DNA from 2 places in the Micromonospora sp. URMC 105 genome. Region 2 is predicted to be linked to the other one. Evidence: riboswitches for the same ligand, from Rfam matches in the RefSeq annotation. Region 2 holds a riboswitch; the other holds the start of a gene.
What was found. Region 2 has a riboswitch for cyclic di-AMP ahead of ACSNN7_RS23670 (NlpC/P60 family protein). Riboswitches for the same ligand answer to the same signal wherever they lie in the genome.
Positions count from the first base shown of each region.

Region 1: it holds a riboswitch for cyclic di-AMP, as region 2 does, so the genes downstream of both, ACSNN7_RS11740 (transglycosylase family protein) here and ACSNN7_RS23670 (NlpC/P60 family protein) in region 2, are expected to answer to the same signal.

Region 1 covers NZ_JBPQTL010000026.1:35,600-42,781, reverse strand. The annotation lists gene ACSNN7_RS11755 (ABC transporter permease) at 1-9, shown strand, start outside; gene ACSNN7_RS11750 (ABC transporter ATP-binding protein) at 6-1,088, shown strand; gene nhaA (Na+/H+ antiporter NhaA) at 1,085-2,425, opposite strand; gene ACSNN7_RS11740 (transglycosylase family protein) at 2,514-3,200, opposite strand; cyclic di-AMP (ydaO/yuaA leader) riboswitch at 3,199-3,371, opposite strand; gene htpG (molecular chaperone HtpG) at 3,589-5,475, opposite strand; gene ACSNN7_RS11730 (class I SAM-dependent DNA methyltransferase) at 5,570-6,229, opposite strand; gene ACSNN7_RS11725 (hypothetical protein) at 6,413-6,538, shown strand; gene smpB (SsrA-binding protein SmpB) at 6,683-7,165, shown strand.
Region 2 covers NZ_JBPQTL010000094.1:6,757-13,938, reverse strand. The annotation lists gene ACSNN7_RS23710 (NUDIX domain-containing protein) at 1-182, opposite strand, end outside; gene ACSNN7_RS23705 (LysR substrate-binding domain-containing protein) at 427-855, opposite strand; partial or broken gene ACSNN7_RS23700 (helix-turn-helix domain-containing protein) at 859-1,086, opposite strand; gene ACSNN7_RS23695 (hypothetical protein) at 1,287-1,859, opposite strand; tRNA gene ACSNN7_RS23690 (tRNA-Gly) at 2,308-2,381, opposite strand; gene ACSNN7_RS23685 (zinc metalloprotease) at 2,618-3,604, shown strand; gene ACSNN7_RS23680 (pyridoxamine 5'-phosphate oxidase family protein) at 3,662-4,228, opposite strand; gene dcd (dCTP deaminase) at 4,307-4,885, shown strand; gene ACSNN7_RS23670 (NlpC/P60 family protein) at 4,928-5,968, opposite strand; cyclic di-AMP (ydaO/yuaA leader) riboswitch at 5,982-6,118, opposite strand; gene ACSNN7_RS23665 (NlpC/P60 family protein) at 6,265-7,182, opposite strand, start outside.

The sequences.
Region 1 (7,182 bases), on a different contig from region 2:
AGCCCGTGACCGGTCCGCTGCTGGACGGCCACCTGGTCGTCGACCGGGGCGCCTTCCGCCTGGACGTCCGGGTGAGCGTCGCCGCCGGCGAGGTGGTCGCGCTGCTCGGCCCGAACGGGGCCGGCAAGACCACCGCCCTGCGCGCCCTGGCCGGCCTGCAACCGCTCACCGCCGGGCACGTCACGCTCGACGGCGTCGACCTGGACCGGCCCGACCGTGGTCGCTGGATCCCGCCGGAGCGGCGCCGGGTCGGCGTGGTGTTCCAGGACTACCTGCTCTTCCCGCACCTGAGCGCGCTGGACAACGTCGCGTTCGGCCCGCGCCGCCAGGGCCTCGACCGACGGGCCGCCCGGGAACAGGCGGCCGGCTGGCTGGACCGGGTCGGGCTGGCCGGGCACGCCCGGAGCCGGCCGCGGCAGCTCTCCGGCGGGCAGGCCCAGCGGGTGGCCCTGGCCCGCGCGCTCGCCGTACGCCCGAGGTTGCTCCTGCTCGACGAGCCGCTCGCCGCGCTCGACGCCCGGACCCGGCTGGACACCCGGGCCCACCTGCACCGACACCTGGCCGACCACGACGGCGCCACGCTGCTGGTCACCCACGATCCGCTGGACGCGCTCGCCCTGGCCGACCGGCTGGTCATCGTGGAGGACGGCCGGGTGGTGCAGGAGGGGGACGCGACCACCGTCACGGCCCGCCCACGCACCGACTACGTCGCCCGGCTCGTCGGGCTGAACCTCTACCGGGGCCACGCCGACGGGCACGCGGTACGCCTCGGCGACGATTTCGTCCTGGCCACCGCCGACCGGCTCGACGGCGACGCCTTCGTGGTCTTCCGGCCCGCCGCCGTCGCCCTGCACCCGCACCGGCCCGACGGCAGCCCTCGCAACACCTGGCCGGCCACGGTCAGCGGGGTGCAGCGGCACGGGGACAACCTGCGGGTGCAGCTCACCGGTCCGGTCACCGCCGCCGCCGACGTCACCCCGGCCGCCGCCGCCCAGCTGCGCCTGGAGCCCGGGCAGCGGGTCTGGGCGGCGGTCAAGGCCAGCGAGACCCGGGCGTACCCGGCCGCAACGGCGCAACCGGACGGCTAGCGGCCCGCCTCGCGCTCGAAGACGTCCGGGACGCCGTCGTGGTCCTCGTCGACGGTCTCGATCTCGTGCACCCGCCGGTAGACCCGGGTGCGGGCGCGCAGGATCACCGTCGCCAGCAGCGCGGAGAGCAGCGAGCCGGTGAGCACGGCGACCTTGACGTGGTCGTCGCGCGCGCTGCCCAGGCCGAACGCCAGCTCGCCGATCAGCAGCGACACGGTGAACCCGATCCCGCCGAGCAACGCCAGGCCCAGCACGTCGAGCCAGTTCAGTCCCTCGTCGAGGTTGGCCCGGGTGAACCGGGACACCAGCCAGGTGGCGGCCAGGATGCCCACCGGCTTGCCGAGCACCAGACCGACCACGATGCCGACCGCGACCCGGTCGGACAGTGCGGTGGCCAGCCCGGCCAGCCCGCCGACCGTGACCCCCGCGGAGAGGAACGCGAAGATCGGCACCGCCACCCCGGCGGAGATCGGCCGGAACCGGTGCTCGAAGTGCTCCGCCAGGCCCGGCCCGGCGCCCGGCCCACCGGCGGCCGTGCTGCGCAGCACCGGCACGGCGAAGGCCAGCAGCACCCCCGCCACCGTGGCGTGCACACCCGAGGCGTGCACGAGCGTCCAGGTCACCGCCGCCAGCGGCAGCAGCAGCCACCAGGACCGGACCCGGCGCTGCACCAGCACGGCGAAGAGCGCGAGCGGCACCAGTGCGCCCAGCAGCGGAAGCACGGCGAGGCTGGTGGTGTAGAAGACGGCGATGATCACGATGGCGAGCAGGTCGTCGACGACCGCCAGGGTGAGCAGGAAGGTGCGCAGCGCCGACGGCAGCAGCCGTCCGACCACCGCGAGCACCGCGAGGGCGAACGCGATGTCGGTGGCCGTGGGGATCGCCCAGCCGCGGGCCCCGTCGGCCCCGGCGAACAGGAGGAACAGCACGGCCGGTACGACCACCCCGCCGACCGCCGCCGCCACCGGCACCGCGGCCCGGCGCGGGTCCCGCAGGTCTCCGGCGACGAACTCGCGCTTGAGTTCCAGCCCGGCGACGAAGAAGAAGATCGCCAGCAGCCCGTCGGCGGCCCAGGTCGCGAGGCTCAGGTCGAGGTGCAGCGACGCCGGGCCGACGGTGAGGTCACGCAGCGACCGGTAGCCGTCCGCCCAGGGCGAGTTCGACCAGACCAGCGCGAGCAGCGCCCCGACGAGCAGGAGCGCCCCGCCCACGGTCTCCTTGCGCAGGATGCCCAGGATGCGGCTGGTCTCGCCCCAGGAGCGGCGGGCGAACAGGCTGGTACGGCGCCGGGGGGCGTCGGTCACGGGGAGTCTCCTCGTCGGCAGGGATCGCGTCATCCATCGCCGACCAGACTTCCCGGCACACCAGGGCCAACCCTATCGGGTGTGCGGACCGGCGGCCCGGTGACCCGGACACGGCGACGCGTCAGAGGCTGAGCTTCTGGCCCGGGAAGATCAGGCCCGGGTCGCTGCCCACCACGCGCTTGTTGCGCTCGTACAGCGCGTGCCAGCCACCGGCCAGGTCTCGGGCCTCGGCGATCCGCGACAGGGTGTCACCCGCCCGCACCACGTACACGTCGCCGGTGGCGGCGGGGGCGCTGCGCCGCTGGCTGCGGCTGCTGTGCTGCTCGCCGCGCGAGGACCGCTCGGTGGCCTTCGACGAGCTGCGCGAGCCGGAGCGCCGCTCCGACTTCTGCGACTTCTGGGACTTCTGCGACTTCTCGGAGCTGCTCGCGTAGCTCTTGCTGGAGCCGCCCTTCTTGCCGCAGGTCGGCCAGGCGCCGATGCCCTGACCGTCGAGCACCTTCTCGGCGATGGCGATCTGCTCGCCCCGGCTGGCCAGGTCGGCGCGGGAGGCGTACTTCTTGCCGCCGTAGCCGGCCCAGGTGCTCTGCGAGAACTGCAGGCCGCCGTAGTAGCCGTTGCCGGTGTTGATGTGCCAGTTGCCGCCGGACTCGCACTGGGCGATCGCGTCCCAGTTGACGGCGGCGCTCGCCGGTGACGCCGGTGCCAGTACGGCAGCGACTGCGGTGACCGCACCGACGGCGAGCGTGCCGACGGCGATGCGGCGCGAGCTGACCCGTCGGTGACGGGCGGTGTATTCAGTTGCCATGTGGATTCCTCCACGCCGACGAGGTGAGCTGTCGGGTTCGGGCCGAGGAGCCCGGCCGCCGTGGCGGCTTCACCCCGAGGTGACGTGCACCGAGGAACGTGTGGGTCCCCCGCTCCATGCCCGGTGACAAGGTCCCAGCGGCCGGCGGCATGGATTAGGCGTTACCGGCCGTGGTGTCCGCGATCGCGAACACGAACGACGTTAGGAACCGTTTCGGGGGATTGCCCACTTCTTGTGAAGTTCTTCACCCGGCCGAGCGACGGCTTCGTCCGTCGAGTTGCGGGCCCGCCGATGATGCTCTACACGGCGGGCATTCGCATGTGGATCACGGTGCGGACCGGTCCCTTCCCGACCGCCGGGCGGTCGGGAAGGGACCCGTCGCAACCGGTCAGAGGGTGCGGGCCAGCCGGTCGGCGAGGAGCCGGGCGAAGCGGGCCGGGTCGGCCAGGTCGCCGCCCTCGGCGAGCAGCGCCATGCCGTACAGCAGCTCGGCGGTCTCGGTGAGAGCGTCGGAGTCACCGCCGCGCTCGTGCGCGGCGCGCAGGCCGGTAACCAGCGGGTGGGTCGGGTTGAGTTCGAGGATGCGCAGGACCTTCGGTACCTCCTGCCCCATCGCGCGGTACATCTTCTCCAGCGTCGGGGTGATGTCGTGCGCGTCGCCGACGAGGCAGGCCGGCGAGGTGGTCAGGCGAGACGAGAGCCGTACCTCCTTGACGCTGTCGGACAGCGCGCCGCCGAGGAAGCCGAGCAGGGCGGCGTACTCCTTGGTCTGCTGCTCCCGCTGCGTCTCGGCCTCCTCACGCTCCTGCGCGGTGTCCAGGTCCACCTGGCCCTTGGCGATCGAGCGCAGCGGCCGGCCGTCGAACTGCGCTACCCGCTCCACCCAGACCTCGTCGACCGGGTCGGTGAGCAGCAGCACCTCGTAGCCCTTGGCGCGGAACGCCTCCATGTGCGGGGAGTTCTCCAGCGCCGTCCGGGTCTCACCGGTGGCGTAGTAGATCTCTTCCTGGCCGTCCTTCATCCGCTCGACGTACTCGTGCAGGGTGGTCTGCTCGGCGGGGTCGTGGGTGGAGGCGACGGAGACGACGTCCAGGATCGCCTGCTGGTTGTCCGGATCCTCCAGCAGCCCCTCCTTGAGCACCCGGCCGAACTCCGACCAGAACGTCCGGTACCGCTCGGGGTGCTCGGCGCGCATCTCCTTGACCGTGGCGAGCACCTTGCGGACCAGCCGGCGGCGGACGATCTGGATCTGCCGGTCCTGCTGAAGGATCTCCCGGGAGATGTTCAGCGACAGGTCGTGCGCGTCCACCACGCCCTTGACGAAGCGCAGGTAGTTGGGCATGAGCGCGGCGCAGTCGTCCATCACGAAGACCCGCTTGACGTAGAGCTGCACCCCACGCCGGCCGTCGGCCAGGTACAGGTCGAACGGGGCGTGCGTGGGGATGAAGAGCAGCGCCTCGTACTCGAAGACGCCCTCGCCCCGCATGTGGATGGTCTCCAGCGGGTCGGCCCAGTCGTGGCTGACGTGCCGGTAGAAGTCGCGGTACTCCTCCTCGGCGACCTCGTCGCGCGGCCGGGCCCAGAGCGCCTTCATCGAGTTGAGGGTGGCTCGCTCGGCGTCCGCCGTGACCAGCCGGATCGGCCAGGCGATGAAGTCGGAGTACCGCTTGACGATCTCGCGGATCTTGCCGTGGTCGGTGTAGTCGGCGAGGTTGTCCTCGCTGTCGGCCGGCTTCAGGTGCACGGTCACCGACGTGCCCTGCGGGGCGTCGGTGACCGTCTCGACGACGTAGGTGCCCTCGCCGGTGGACTCCCAGCGGGTGCCCTCGGCCTGACCGGCGCGCCGGGTCAGCAGGCTGACCTTGTCGGCCACCATGAACGTCGAGTAGAAGCCCACCCCGAACTGGCCGATCAGGTCCTGCGCGGCGGCCTCACGGGACTCCTTCAGCTTGCGCAGCAGCTCGGCGGTGCCGGAGCGGGCGATGGTGCCGATCAGGGAGACGACGTCCTCGCGGGACATGCCGATGCCGTTGTCCCGCACGGTGAGGGTGCGGGCCGCGGGGTCGGTCTCGATCTCGATGTGCAGGTCAGCGGTGTCGGCCACCAGGTCCTTGTCGACCAGGGACTCCAGCCGCAGCTTGTCCAGCGCGTCGGAGGCGTTGGAGACGAGTTCCCGCAGGAAGACGTCCTTGTGCGAGTAGATCGAGTGCACCATCAACTGCAGCAGTTGACGCGTCTCGGCCTGGAACTCCAACGTCTCGGTCCGGCTGCTCACACCAACCTCCTCATTCCTTTCGGCACGGGCTCCCGGGTCGGGAGCCGCGGGAGAAGGATACGAGCCGGCGTGGTCGGCCGGTCACCGCCGGTCGTCACCGGCGACGGCGGGCCAGCAGGCAGGCCTGCGGGGTGGATTCGATCCGCCCGTCCCACTCCTGGGGCTCCCGGCAGAGCCGGGCCCGCACCTCCAGTCCGGCGGCGTCCAGCAGCCGCGCCACCTGCTCGGGCCGGCGGCGGTGGAAGGTGAGGGAGACCGGGCTCCCCCACGCGTCGGTGAGGTGCAGCGGCTCGTCGCCGACCTGGAAGGCCATCAGCAGGTGCGCACCGGGGGCGAGGACCCGGTGGAACTCGGCGAAGGCGGCCGGCAGCCGGTCGTCGGGCAGGTGGATGACCGAGTACCAGGCGACCAGCCCGGCGAGCGCGCCGTCGGGCAGGTCGAGGTCCAGCATGGATCCCTCGGTGAAGCGCAGGTCGGGGTGGTCCCGGCGGGCCTGCGCGACCATGCCCGGCGACAGGTCCAGGCCGGCGGCGTCCAGACCGAGGTCGTGCAGGTGCCGCGTGATCCGCCCCGGTCCGCAGCCGACCTCCAGCACCGGTCCGCCCCCGCCGGTGAGCACCAGCTCGGCGAAGGCCGCCAGCATGGCCCGCTCGAGCGGCCGGGCGGCCAGCTCGTTGCGGACGAACTCCTTGTAGTCGGTGGCCATGGTGTCGTACGAGGTGCGGGTGGCGGTGAGGAAGTCGGGCTCGGTCACGATCGCCGACCCTACCGCCCGACCCGCGGGCCACAGTGGACATCGCAGGGCCGCGTCGGCGGGAACCTAGAAACTCTTTCTTCGCATGACTGAAGTTCCAATGGTCTTCCAACTTCTTGCAGCGCTTCCTAGCGTGGTGCGGGGCCCGCGGTGGGCGGGCCCCGTCCGAGCGCAAGGAGGACCATGTCCGTCCGTACCCCGGTGCACCTCGCGGTGGCGGTCGCCGCCGCCACCGCCCTGCTCCCCACGGCCCCCGCCGCGGCCGACCCGCCCGCCGGGCCACCGACCACGTTCCTGGTCGGCGCCTGACCGTGGCCGCCGCCGGCACGGTGCAGACCGTGCGCGACCTGACCGGCAGCTTCCGCGGGGCGTGGCCGTGCGACCGGTGACCCGGTCACGTCGGTGCCGGCGGTATCCTGCACCCGGTCCGCAGCCCACCCGCAGGAGGTCGTGGTGTCCAGGGACACGGAGCGCCGGCTCATCGCCTCCAACAAGAAGGCCCGGCACGACTACACCGTCCTCAAGACCTACGAGGCGGGGATCGTGCTGGCCGGCACCGAGGTGAAGTCGCTGCGGGAGGGGCGGGTGTCGCTGGTCGACGCGTTCGCCCAGGAGCACGACGGCGAGATCATGCTGCACGGCCTGCACATCGCCGAGTACGGCTACGGCACCTGGACCAACCACCAGCCCCGCCGGACCCGCAAGCTGCTGCTGCACCGGGTGGAGATCGCCCGGATCCTGGAGAAGCTGCGCGACGGGGGCGTGACGCTGGTGCCGCTGTCGATGTACTTCAGCAACGGCTGGGCCAAGGTCGAGCTGGGTCTGGCCCGCGGCCGCCGGTCGTACGACAAGCGGCAGGTCCTCGCGGAGCGCGACGCCAACCGGGAGATCGCCCGGGAGCTGGGCCGACGCCTCAAGGGCCGCCGCCCCGCCTGAGTCACCGAACCGACCAC
Region 2 (7,182 bases):
CAGAGGCTCACGTCGACGTGCCGGTCCTCGGGCGGGCCCACCGTCGGCGTGACGGTCATGAAGAGCGGGCGTTCGCCCGGCACCGGCGCAAAGACCGCCGGCACGCCCAGCTCCTCCACCACCTCTCGGCGTACCGTCTGGGCCGGGTGTTCCCCGGGCTCGACGTGACCGCCGGTGGGCAGCCACCGCCCGGCCTTCGGTGGTCGACCAGCAGGACACCGCCGTCGGCGGGATCACGCAGCAGGAAGTACGCGACCAGGTGCGGCGACGGCGTGCGGGGCTTCACCCGGCGGAAGACGTCGTCGGTCGCCGCGAGCCAGTCCAGGCACTGCGCGCGGTGCGCCGCCTCCAGCTCGTCGAGCGGCACGATCGACTCGACCAGCGCCCGGATCTCCGCCAGCACCCGCATGCCGGGCATCCTGCCAGTCACCGCCGCTGCGTGGTGTCCGCCGCCGCGCGGACGAACTCGCGTACCCGCTCGGTGGTGTTGGTCTCCAGCCAGACCGGGCCGCGCTGGATCGGCGGCGCGTCGCGGATGGGCACGTACGCGATGTCCGGACGCGGGTGGTACCGCCGGGTGTGCTCGCCGACCGGCAGCACCCCTCGGCCCATCGCCACCAGCGACAGCATCTCCGAGAAGGTGTTGCCGACCGGCCCCTTCGGCACCGGACGGCCGGACGGCGTGCGGTCCGGGGTGCGGTCCCGCTTGAACTCCGCCGAGGTCACCGCCGGGTACTGCACCACGGGGTGATCGGCGAGGGCCTCCAGGGAGACCGACTCGGCGTCGACCAGCGGATGCTCGGCCGCCACCGCCAGCATCCGGGCCTCCGACAGCAGCGCCGGGCCGTTCGCCATGCCGTCAGCGTGGGTGGCCCTCGGGCTGTTATGCGGCCGGCTGGAGCGGTCGCGCAGCCCCGCAAGTCCTTCTTCCTGGTAGCGGCGCTGCCAGATGTAGAACCGGGTGCGGCTGATGCCGTAGTAGCGGCAGGTTTTTGCCACGTTGCCGCTGATCTCTTCCGCATGGCGCAGGATCGCCAGCCGTCGCCGGGCCTGGCGATCCCGCTGCTGTTCGAGCGATGGGGGCACGGAATCTCCAACGATCAGAGACCCAAAGTGTCAACAACCTCCGGCAGTTCTAGACCGTCGGCAGCCGGCCTGACTGGTCTCAGGACCTACGTGGCAGACCAGTCCGGGGACCCAGGTGACGCTCCACCGAGTGCCGGTCCCTTAGGCGAGAGAGGTCTTCAACTCGGCCGACCTGCTGACCACTTCTGGCGACGGCGGACTTAGTCACGCAACTGCGCTGCTTGGGTCGCGCTCCAAGAGACGGGCAAGTCGGAGGGCAATAGCTGGGTGGGGTCCGTTGCACCTACGAAGAAGGCGAGGGCGCTGGGATCGCGGTCTTCCTGATCGTCTTCCTGCCAGCCGACGGCCGCTGAGACCACGTAGTCCAGCGAATCGCCCGACATGATGATGAAGGCTCTGTTGTGATCGGCCGTGCGGCCGGTCTCGCGCAGGATGCGCTCGTGCTCCTCAGTGGTGGCACACCGTAGGACCAAGCCGTCGTAGTCCATCCGCGTCTTCATCGCGTCGACTGGCTTGAACAGGAGATCGATTCGCGACTCGCGGTGCCCGGGGACTGCCACCGTTCGTGTGCGGAGCAGCAACTGACTGTGGCTCAGAGAGTAGGCCCACACACTAAAGTTGCGTTCGGACCGGAACAATTCCTTGCCTGGTGCAAAGTCATGATCTTTGTTGAGCCACGCTCTCGACTGCATGCGCGTCAGCATGACAGGAGGCGTCGAGGGCTCCAATTCGACTTGGTGCCGCTGCTCCACCACGCCCAGCTCCATCGACACTCGGCGGAGTGTCGCCAGGGTCCCGACTGGCCTGTCGCGCAGTCTCCGCGGCCCGACACCGCTTGCAGCCGGCCGGCCTCACCTCGGGGGCTGCGTGGCCACGTCGCCGGTGTGCTCACGCCATTGCCCACCGTCGGCTTGGACGAGACGCTTCACCATCTGCGGGGCTTCCTCTCGCTGTCGAACTGCCACCGGAGCACGTTGCCTGTCTCGGAGTCGCCTGCCCCGGCCACGACGTGCCAGGCCCGGATGGGCCCACGCGTCGACCCGCGCCGCGATGATCTACCAGCACACCGCCCGCGAGCGTGACGAGCACATCGCTGACGCGCTCAGCTCACAGATCAAGCAGAGCAGGGATCGGGCACGTAGCGGGCACGGCCAGCGCAAGAAGCGGTAGCAACGACTGAGGCCCCAGCCAGGAAACCTGTCCTGAGCTGGGGCCTCACGCTGGAGCGGGTGACGGGAATCGAACCCGCACTGTCAGCTTGGGAAGCTGATGTTCTGCCATTGAACTACACCCGCAGGCGGCACCACTGTACCCGAGGTGACCGCCGCCGTGCACCCAGGTACCCCCGCCACGCCCGGAGCCCCGCTCCCAGTAATCGATCTTGAGCGCTACGTATCGATGGAGAGCGAAAAGTTTCACAGCGGCAACATATGATCGTTCTCAAATCTGTCGATCGGTTGTAACGTCACCCCCACGTTCTCGACCACGGTGCGACATACCCCCTGTCGCGCCGCCAGAAAGAGGTGGGCCCATGGGACTCCGTCCCAACCTGCTGACCCGGCGTACCGCCGGCGTCGCGTCGACGACCCTCGCGCTGCTGCTCAGCACCGCTGCGGTGGGTGTCGTACCCGCTGCTTCCGCCTTCTCCGCCGCCCCGACGGAAGCCTGCGTCGAGCCGGCCGACGTGCACTCGGACGCCCGGATCAAAAAGGGCGGAATCGCCAAGCACGAGCCCAACGAGCTGACCGCCAAGCAGGTGCGTGAGCGCGAGGCGGACCTCGCCACCGCGCTGCGCGAGCGGGCGAGCTTCCGGGCCGGCGCCCAGGCCGCCGCCCCGTTGGCCACTGTCACCATCCCGGTCGTGGTGCACGTCATCCAGCGGGACGCCACCCGCGCCGGCGGCAACATCCCGGACTCGATGATCACCTCGCAGATCAACGTGCTGAACCAGGCCTACAGCGGCGCCACCGGTGGCGCGGCCACGGCCTTCGGCTTCCAGCTCCAGAAGATCAACCGGGTGACCAACCCGTCCTGGTACCCGATCGTGCAGGGCTCCTCGGCGGAGCGGTCGATGAAGACCTCGCTGCGCGTGGGCGGCAAGAACACGCTCAACGTCTACCTGGGCGAACTGGGCGACGACCTGCTCGGCTGGGCGACCTTCCCGCAGCGCAAGCTGAACAGCATGGACGGCGTGGTCGTGCTCAGCGAGTCGCTGCCCGGCGGCACCTCCGCCAACTACAACCAGGGCGACACCGGCACCCACGAGGTAGGCCACTGGCTGAACCTCTACCACACCTTCCAGGGTGGTTGCTCCGGCTCGGGTGACAGCGTCAGCGACACCCCGGCCGAGGCGTCGCCGGCGTTCGAGTGCCCGACCGGGCGGGACACCTGCACCACGGCCGGCGTGGACCCGATCACCAACTTCATGGACTACACCTACGACTCGTGCATGTACCAGTTCACCGCTGGTCAGGCGAGCCGCATGCTGACCGCGTGGAACGCCTACCGCGCGGCGTAGCACCTCAGCAGACGCCGATGCCGGCTCCGTCGCTCAAGACGGGGCCGGCATCGGCGTTCAGGCCGCCGGGCGGCGGGTGTCGAAACCGTGGCGGCCGCGGCGGGCCGGCCGCCGATCGGGTACGCCGGCGGCGTCGCCGCCGCGGTGGGCCGCACCCGGGTCGAGCCAGACCTGGACGGCGGAGGACCCCCGCCCCTCGCCGAACTGACCGAGCCCGCCCTGATCGCGGCGGGTCAGCATCGCCACGTCGACGCTGAACTCGAAGAGTCGCCAGTCGACCTGGGGCGCCGCCCGGCCGAGGCGGGCCACCCGCGCCACCTGGGCCGGGTCGGTGACCGGTTGCGCGCGCCCGGCGACGTACGCCTCGTCGTCGGTCTCCTCCGGCGGGAACGAGTGCAACGCGTACCGCCCGTCGCGTTCGAGGTCGCGCCGCTTGGGCGAGTCGACGACGAAGCAGAACAGACCCTCGTCGGTGATCACCGGGCAGACCGGGTGCACCCGGGGCCCGCCGTCGGCGCGGACGGTGGCCAGGTAGCCGAAGCCCGGCCCGTACTGCTGCATGAGAAGGCGGATCCCGTCGGCGAGTCGGGGCTCGTCAGCGGCGAATTCGGACCAGGAAGCCATACGGACATCCTATCGAACACGTGTACGAACGCGTAGTCCGACACGCAGGTCACCCGGTCCGCTCGATATGGTGTGCCGATGCTGCTCTCCGACCGCGACCTGGTCTCCGAGATCAAGGCGGGCACTCTCGCGCTGGAGCCCTTCGAGCCCACGCTGGTGCAGCCGTCCAGCATCGACGTGCGGCTCGACAAGCTCTTCCGGGTCTTCAACAACCACCTCTACACGCACATCGACCCGGCGATCCAGCAGGACGACCTCACCTCGATGGTGGAGGTCCCCGAGGGCGAGCCGTTCGTGCTGCACCCGGGTGAGTTCGTGCTCGCCTCCACGCTGGAGGTGATCTCGCTCGGCGACCAGCTCGCCGGCCGCCTGGAGGGCAAGTCCAGCCTGGGCCGGCTCGGCCTGCTCACCCACTCCACCGCCGGCTTCATCGACCCGGGCTTCTCCGGTCACGTGACGCTGGAGCTGTCGAACGTGGCGAACCTGCCGATCACGCTCTGGCCCGGGATGAAGATCGGCCAGCTCTGCATCTTCCGGCTCTCGTCCCCGGCCGAGCACCCGTACGGCTCCGCCGTCTACGGGTCCCGCTACCAGGGCCAGCGCGGGCCGACCCCGAGCCGCTCCTGGCAGCACTGGCGCACCTGGCCCACCCGCTGACGCCGCGCCGGGCTCCCGGCACCCCGGGAGCCCGGCGAGCGGTCAGCGTGGCCGGCCGTAGCTGTTGACCGGCCCGTCGTCGACCCGCTTCATCTTGACCGGCTGGCCCGCCTGGGAGGCGTGCACCACCCAGCCGCCACCGACGTACATGCCGACGTGGTGCAGGTCGGCGTAGTAGAAGACCAGGTCGCCGGGGCGCAGGTCGGCCCGGCCGACCCGGGCGGTGACCTGGCGCTGCTGGCGGGCGTTGTGCGGCAGCGAGACGCCCGCCTTCGCCCAGGCCGCGAGCATCAGCCCGGAGCAGTCGTACGAGTTGGGGCCCTCGGCGCCCCAGACGTACGGCTTGCCGATCTGTGCGCAGGCGAACTTCACCGCCGTCCCGGCCGGGCCGCCGGGGTAGCCGGCCGGGCACGGGGCCGGGCGCAGCTTGCCGCCGCCACCGCTGCCGTAGACCTTGAGCCGCAGCTTCTGCAGCCGGTCGATCTCGGTGTTGATCTGCTTCTTCTTCGCGGCCAGCTGGGCCTCGGTGCGGCTCAGCTGGGCAACCATCTCGTCCAGCGGCGCCTTCTCGGCGGCGAGCTTGTCCCGCAGGTCCTTGACCGCGCGCACGTCGCGCTGCTGCCGATCGGCGAACCGGTCGAGCAGTTCGAGCTGGTCGACCAGTTCGGTGGGGGAGGCGCTGCCGAGCAGGGCGTTGACGGCGGAGACGTTCTCTCCCTTGTACGCCTCGGCGGCGAGGCCGCTGACCTGGTTCATCGCGAGGTCGACCTGGAGTTGCAGCGGTTCGATCCGCCGGGCCAGCGCGTCGGCCTGCCGGCGCTTGGCGGCCAGGTCCTGACGGGTGGCGTTGTGCTGCTCGATGATCGGTTCGAGCCTGTTCCAGTCCTGGTCGATCTGCCGTTCGATCTCGGCGACCGAGGGGTCGGCGTGGGCCGCCGTGGGCGCACCGGTCAGGACGACGGCGGCGCCGGCCAGCGCAGCCAGGACGGTGGTGAAGCGGGACCAGCGTGGGCGCGGCGCAGCCGTCCGCCGGGCGACCTGGGTCGACCGGTACGACGGTGGCCGCGGGGCATGGTGTGCCACCGGGCTCCGGACTCCTTCTTCCGTCGACCGCCTACCGGGTTAGCTGACGGGTTCGGGCGGGAAGGGAGCGCCCTACCGCAGTGGTTGCGGATTCACCCCGGCGTACCTGGGTCCCCGGCTCGCCCGGAGGCGACTCGGCGGTGCCGGCCGCTGCCGCCCGGGATGGACGGACCTGTCGGCGGCCGACAAAGGACCAGAGTAGACGGCCGTTATCGATTCGCAACCCGCCATGCCGCCCGGCGTCGGGGATACGCGGAACCCCCGGTCGGATGACCGGGGGTTCGCGGCGGGTCGGGTCAGTTCGGCCGTCGGAAGCCGGCGACCGGCATGTAGTCGATGCTGGCGACCTGGACCGGCTTGCCGGTCCGGGGCGCGTGGACCATCAGCCCGTTACCGAGATAGAGGCCGACGTGGTGCAGGTCACTGAAGAAGAAGACCAGATCACCGGGGCGGGCCTCGGAGCGCGGGATGGACTTGCCCTCGTTCCACTGGGCGCCGGTGTGGTGGGTCAGGGAGATCCCGGCGGCCTTGTAGGCGTACTGGGTGAGGCCGGAGCAGTCGAAGGAGTCCGGTCCGTCGGCACCCCAGACGTACGGGTCACCGACCTGCTGGCAGGCCACCCGGATGGCGGTCTGCGCGGCGGTGCTCACCACGCCCTTGATGGTCGGGCAGCCGGCCACCTTGACGACCGTCTTCGGCATCGACGCCTGCAGCCGCTTGATCTCGGCGTTGATCTGCGACTTCTTGGCGGCCAGCTCCTTCTCCTGCTTGACCTCCGCCGCGATCAGCGCGTCGAGCTTCTGCTTCTCGCCGTCGTACTTCTTCCGGGCGTCGATGACGACCTGGAGCTCCTTGCGCTCCTGCGAGGCGAGCCGGTCCAGGATGGTCAGCTGCTCGGTCAGGGTGCCCGGCTTCACGCTGACCAGCAGCGCGCTGACGTCCTGCGAGGGGCCCGTCATGTAGTAGCGGGAGGCGAGGTCGCCGACCCGGTTCATGGCCAGCTCGGTCTGCAGGGCCAGCGGCTGGATCTTCTTCTCCAGCTCCGCCGACTTCTTGCGGTTGACCTTCAGCTGCGCGCGTACCTTGTTGTACTGCTCGATGGTCGGCTCGAGCTGTTCCCACTGCTTGTCGATCGCCGCCTCGATCTCCTCGGGCGTCGGCGCGGCGTGTGCCGGCACGGCGAACATCCCGGCGCCGACAGCGACGGCGGCGAC